Regions from separate parts of the Alkalihalobacillus sp. MEB130 genome, predicted to be linked through region 1. Evidence: a T-box and tRNA genes for the amino acid it is inferred to sense, from the RefSeq annotation. Region 1 holds a T-box; the other holds one or more tRNA genes.
The links. A T-box is a leader RNA that pairs with one kind of tRNA and senses whether it is charged. The one in region 1 lies ahead of thrS (threonine--tRNA ligase), so its partner is inferred to be a tRNA-Thr.

Region 1 (3,421 bases):
TCCTTCATCTGTGCTACAAAATCAGTTAAAGAAACAGACGTTGAATCTTGCTCTCCATATTTGCGAATATTGACCGCATTTGCATCCATTTCCTTATCACCAAGAACGAGCATATAAGGAATCTTCTGCATTTGCGCTTCCCTAATTTTGTATCCTAATTTCTCATCGCGCTCATCGATTTCAACACGCACTCCAACAGCTTGAAGCTCTTCTTGTACTTTCTTTGCGTACTCAAGATGAACATCATTAGAGACAGGAATGATTTGCGTTTGGATCGGAGCTAACCAAGTAGGAAAAGCACCTTTGTACTCTTCAAGTAAGAACGCAACAAAACGTTCCATTGTTGAAACAACCCCGCGGTGGACAACGACTGGACGGTGCTGCTGGCCATCTTCTCCAACATAAGTTAAGTCAAAACGCTCAGGTAATAAAAAGTCTAACTGAACAGTCGATAAAGTCTCTTCTTTTCCAAGAGCCGTTTTCACTTGAACATCAAGTTTCGGACCGTAGAAAGCAGCTTCTCCTTCTGCTTCATAATATTCAATACCTTCAAGCTCATTCATCGCATCTTTTAACATGCTTTGTGCCTTATTCCACATCTCATCATCATTAAAATACTTTTCTGTATCTTCAGGATCACGATAGGAAAGACGGAATTTGTACTTATCAATTCCAAAGTCATTGTATACTTCTTGAATGAGACGAACCACTCGAATAAATTCATCTTTGATTTGATCAGGACGACAGAAAATGTGTGCATCATTTAATGTCATACCCCGAACACGTTGAAGACCTGAAACTGCACCAGACATTTCATAACGATGCATCATCCCAAGTTCAGCGATACGAAGTGGAAGCTGGCGATAACTTCTCATCTCTTGTTTATAAACCATCATATGATGAGGGCAGTTCATTGGACGTAACACAAACTCTTCATTATCACGTTCCATAACAGGGAACATATCATCTTTATAATGATCCCAATGTCCAGACGTTTTATAAAGCTCAGAGCTACCTAAAATTGGTGTATAAACGTGCTGATAGCCGAGTCTTTCCTCTTTATCAACAATGTAGCGTTCAATAATGCGTCGTACAGTCGCACCTTTTGGTAACCATAGTGGCAAGCCTTGTCCTACTTTTTGTGATAATGCGAAAATGCCAAGCTCTTTACCTAATTTACGATGATCACGCTCTTTTGCTTCTTCTAACAAACGAAGATGCTCTTTTAAATCTTCTTTGTTAAAGAACGCTGTACCGTAAATACGTTGAAGCATTTTATTCTTGCTATCTCCACGCCAATAAGCACCTGCTAAGCTCAACAATTTAAACTCTTTAATTTTATTTGTAGATGGAATGTGTATCCCACGACAAAGATCAAAGAACTCCCCTTGCTCATAAATCGTTAGCATTTCCCCTTCAGGAATCGCTTCAATCAGTTCTAGCTTGTACTCATCGCCGATTTCTTTGTATTTTTGAACAGCTTCTTCTCGTGAAACTTCAATCCGCTTCACTTCAAGGTTTTCAGAAATAATTCGTTTCATTTCTTTTTCAATCTTTGGAAGATCTTCTGGAGTTAATGACTCTTCTGAATCAATATCATAGTAGAACCCACCTTCAATAACTGGTCCTACCCCAAGCTTCACATCTTTATACAAGCGTTTAATTGCTTGAGCCATCACGTGAGCTGTACTATGGCGAACAATTTCTAACGCCTCATCGGAATCAGGTGTCACAATTGCAATTTCTCCATCTTCTGTAATAGGCGTACGTAAATCAACCAATGTATTGTTTAGTTTTCCTGCCAGTGCTTTCTTTTTTAGACCTGGACTAATGGATGCAGCAATATCTTCTGTCGTCGTTCCACTTGGAAACTCCTTTACAGCACCATCTGGAAACGTAATTTTCACTTCAGCCATGCCTGTTCACTCCTTCTTCTTTTTTTCTGAAATAAAAAGACTGTTTTCGCATACTTTGTTGTTTTTCCGAAAAACGGGTCTCCACATGTTCGTTCCATTGCGCTCCAGCCACTCGCTTTCCGCGGGGAGGTGTCGAGCCTCCTCGGCTTCGCCTGTGGGGTCTCGACCCTACCTCTTCATCCCGGTCGAGTGACTTCCGCTCCATTTCACTAAGAGACATATCGTTACTGTAACAATCTTCACGTAAAAACAGCCAATAAAAAACACCCATCCCTCCATAATAGAAGGGACGAGTGTAGTTCGTGGTTCCACCCTTGTTCGAGAAAGACACATTTTACAATGAAAAATAAATCATTCTCCTCAAGATACAATATAACGGTTGCTACCGGCGTCAGATAGTCCACTTATGTGTTTCCCTGCCGCAGTTCAGAGGTGGTAAGAACGTTATTCTAGTTAGGAAGCTCTCAGCAAATGCTTCCCTCTCTGAAAACCGATACAACGACTCATGTCCTCATCAAGACTCTTTCTTGTTTGACTGTGTTATGTAGTATTATAGGGAGCCTTGATTAGAAAATCAAGAGGCAAACAAAAAAGTTAGCTCCATTCTTTATCATAAGCTTTCAACGGATATAGTTTCATGCGCTCTTGAAAGATTGCTTGAATGGATAAAATCACTCCATGGTCTGGATCATCTGAGAAAACGTGGACTTGTCGCGGTACCATACTTACTAATGGACTTATGACCATATCATCAATATCTACCTCTTGTTCAAAAACAAGGTCGTCCTGAAGATGGAACAACAATTCCTCTCTTGTCATTCTTCTGAAATGTTCATCGTAAAACGTAAATGTCCCATCATGTACAATGTAAATCATCTCGATTTTCGACCGTTTGAATTGAACGAATTGACGAAAGTCCTCAATCATATTTTGGTATTCCTGTTCTAACATATACTCATCAATTGCCATCTCTACACAATCAATTAAAATCTCCCCATAATCACGCAAACGGAATGTCAGGAACGGTTCATAATAAAAAGTCGTATCCTCCTCCAAATGATTTGAGAATGCTTGATAAATAAATTCTCTGCGATTAAAAAATGATTTCATTTGAGGCAAATCATTTCGATCTCCTTCTAAGATAGAACGTGCAATCGTTAAAATCTGTTCTTGTTCTTCCTCATCATGAAAATAAAACATAGTTTCGATAATATCGAGTAACCATTCATCTTCTTTTGTACTAATAACATAATCGGTTAACACAGAAGCTAGCAATGGATGAAACGAATCATAAAAATTAATATGTTTGTGTTCATAGTTGAGAATAATTGTATCATCACCTTCTGCTCTCACAGCTCCACCTAAACCGTACTCAGCGTACTTCTGGATATACGCTGTCAGCTGATGAAATAGCTGCTTGCAATCGTGGATTTCTTCAAAATGGATTGCTATCAACGCTTACTCCCCCTTACATTTAACGAACACCTCTATGTGAACATCATTCT
Region 2 (3,421 bases), on a different contig from region 1:
AGTAATGTAAGAAATCCATAGGGTTTTTCAATTGCCCGTTTTGATACACTTCAAAGTGTAAATGGATCCCCGTTGAATTACCTGTTTGACCCATAACACCAATTTTTTGTCCTTTTGTGACTGTTTGTCCGACTTTCACATCAATCGATGCTAGGTGAGCATATAATGTTTCCATTCCATTATTATGGTTAATTCTAACTAAGTTTCCGTACCCGCCTTGACTACCAGCGAACGTCACCGTGCCATTGTCTGCTGCCAAAATATTGTAGTTACTAGGCCTAGCAATATCAATTCCGCGATGAAATCTACCCCAACGATTTCCTTGATAGCTTGAGATATATCCACCAACAGCTGGCCAACCAAGTGTGCCTGATCCACGTGAAGGAATAACCTTTGTTCCTTTAGTAATCACTTTTTTTACCGGCTCTTCTGTTATTTCTTCTGAAAGAACTTTACGTTTGATGATTTGACCATTTTGCTCTGTAATTTCATACTCTAGTAACTGCTTCCCATTTTTTCCTTCTTGGGTCACCTTTTGATCTCCTTTAAACATCGAAGAATCCTCTATTACTTCCGTTTCAAAAGGAATCTCTTCCTCTACCATAGTAATATGAGTAGAGACAACTTCTACTAACGGCTCGTAAGCTGTTACTGTCAGCTCATCCCCTTCTCGAATGATGCTATCTGAATCTAACTCACTATTTAACTCTAATAATTGAGAGGTTGATAGATTATGGTCTTGTGCAATCGTTCCTAATACATCACCTTGTTGTACTGTATATGCCTGTTCTTCTAACACGCCTTGATTAATCTTTTTCACCGCATCCTTAACCGACAGAATCTCATCTGGAGCAGCTAGCATTTCTTCCTCTGTAACCTCTTCTGTCAGAACTACATCGGTAATAATCTTCTCTCCAACCATAACTTGAGGATCATCGCCATCCTCAGCTTGAAACTGCTCATACTGTTCTTCATCTATATATTGAGTGATTAGCAATTGTAGAGCTTTTTCAGCTTCTTCAAGATTAGATAAATAAACAACCGGCTTATCATTAACTAGTAAAGCAACCGCTTCTGCTTGAACTACCATCTCATTTTCTAGCTCTGTTATTACATCTTCATCTTCGATAGCTTTACTAAACACCATCTCAGGAATAACTCGAACACTCTCACCAATAGCAAAAGAGAGAGTAGGATATGTTTCTTCATATTCTTTCTCTACTTGTTCAATATATTCATATACAGGCTCATCATCTATGACTACACCTACATGCTGATCATCTACATACACATGATAGATAGTGTGAACAGATTCCTCATCTGCTTGTATCGTGCTTGAAAAAGTAACAAAAACGAACAAACAAAATAATGCTATGATAAATGTTTGAATGACCATGTATGGGGGTAAATAGAAAAATAGTTGTTGTTTCTTATTTGGAACCATGTTTTCCTCCTGCTACTCTAAAACCTAGATATATGTATAATTAAAAAGAATTTTAGACAAAATTCGTCAACCTTTCTTATTCTAGCATAATCTGCTATGTTTGGTGCCACAAAACCAAATTGAAAATAGATTGTAATATTCCTGGATATATTAGGGATTTTTGTCGAAACACAAATAAAATCCGCATGGAAAATTCCACACGGATTAAAGTGCCGGCCAGAGGACTTGAACCCCCAACCTACTGATTACAAGTCAGTTGCTCTACCAATTGAGCTAGGCCGGCAAAAATGGTGGCTCAGGACGGAATCGAACCGCCGACACATGGATTTTCAGTCCATTGCTCTACCGACTGAGCTACTGAGCCACTACATAAATATGAAGTTAAAAATGGCGGTCCGGACGGGACTCGAACCCGCGACCTCCTGCGTGACAGGCAGGCATTCTAACCAACTGAACTACCGGACCAAAACTTATTTAATGAAAATGGTGACCCGTACGGGATTCGAACCCGTGTTACCGCCGTGAAAGGGCGGTGTCTTAACCGCTTGACCAACGGGCCACTTTTTAATAAAAGTGGTGAGCCATGAAGGACTCGAACCTTCGACCCTCTGATTAAAAGTCAGATGCTCTACCAACTGAGCTAATGGCTCTTGCTGTTATTTCAAAGAAGTTTATTCATGTCGTTTCGGACGATGAATTGCTTCGTAGCCTTACCTGTTCTTTCCTCTTCTAGTAATGCTTTGAAGTAGGATGTGTCGGAACAACTCGTAGCAAATCAAGTAGCATAGCTCGTAACTGAGCTAATGGCTCTTGCTGTGTTACTGTTGTTATCGCTTGTCTTATCTCTCAGCGACAAGATTTATAATACCATAGCATTTTTTTATGTGCAAGTGTTTTTGAAAAAAAGTTTTATTTTTTTCTGTTGAAGCTTCTGACAGCTTATTAGGATAAATCAACGAATGCAATTTGCTATTGCATTCGTTGATTCAATAAAGGGAAGTTCGCCCTTTTGCCTTAAACAGTGCGAACATGGTTGCGGTGGCTCCGTTCGCTGCGCGCCTTTTATAAGAAACCCACTCATAAAAGGCTTAAAACATGGCAGCGACTCCACACACCGCTTCGGTTTTTAATAAAAAGGGAAGTTCGCCCTTTTGCCTTAAACAGTGCGAACATGGTTGCGGTGGCTCCGTTCGCTGCGCGCCTTTTATGAGAAACCCACTCATAAAAGGCTTAAAACATGGCAGCGACTCCACACACCGCTTCGGTTTTTAATAAAAAGGGAAGTTCGCCCTTTTGCCTTAAACAGTGCGAACATGGTTGCGGTGGCTCCGTTCGCTGCGCGCCTTTTATGAGAAACCCACTCATAAAAGGCTTAAAACATGGCAGCGACTCCACACACCGCTTCGGTTTTTAATAAAAAGGGAAGTTCGCCCTTTTTATTAAAAACCTATGCAAAGACTCCTCGTACCATGTTTGTTTGGTTACGGTCTGGTCCTACTGAGAAGACGGTTAATGGGATTCCTGTTAATTGTGATACGCGCTCGATGTAGTGGCGAGCGTTTGCTGGAAGTTCATTTAGTGTTTTCACTCCTGTAATGTCTTCTTCCCAACCTGGAAGCTCTTCGTATACAGGCTCACACTCTGCAAGGACTTTCAAGCTTGCAGGGAACTCTTCAATTACTTCACCACGGTATTTATAAGCTGTACAAATTTTAAGCGTTTTGATGCCCGTTAATACATCGATAGAGTTCAATGATAGATCCGTGATTCCACTTACACGACGAGCGTGACGGACAACCACACTATCAAACCAACCTACACGGCGTGGACGACCTGTAGTTGTACCATACTCATTACCTACTTCACGAATTGTGTCACCAATTTCATCATGTAATTCAGTTGGGAAAGGTCCATCACCAACACGTGTTGTGTATGCTTTAGAAACACCTACAACATGATTAATTTTTGATGGCCCTA

Region 2: it has a tRNA-Thr gene. The T-box ahead of thrS (threonine--tRNA ligase) is inferred to sense a tRNA for this amino acid. The anticodon was not compared.

The regions. Positions count from the first base shown of each region.
Region 1 is NZ_JAOANA010000003.1:139,155-142,575, reverse strand. It holds gene thrS (threonine--tRNA ligase) at 1-1,916, opposite strand, end outside; T-box leader at 2,199-2,443, opposite strand; gene ytxC (putative sporulation protein YtxC) at 2,511-3,371, opposite strand.
Region 2 is NZ_JAOANA010000032.1:11,788-15,208, forward strand. It holds gene N0O92_RS21750 (peptidoglycan DD-metalloendopeptidase family protein) at 1-1,444, opposite strand, end outside; tRNA gene N0O92_RS21755 (tRNA-Thr) at 1,655-1,727, opposite strand; tRNA gene N0O92_RS21760 (tRNA-Phe) at 1,733-1,808, opposite strand; tRNA gene N0O92_RS21765 (tRNA-Asp) at 1,833-1,909, opposite strand; tRNA gene N0O92_RS21770 (tRNA-Glu) at 1,929-2,003, opposite strand; tRNA gene N0O92_RS21775 (tRNA-Lys) at 2,019-2,094, opposite strand; gene N0O92_RS21780 (adenylosuccinate synthase) at 2,892-3,421, opposite strand, start outside.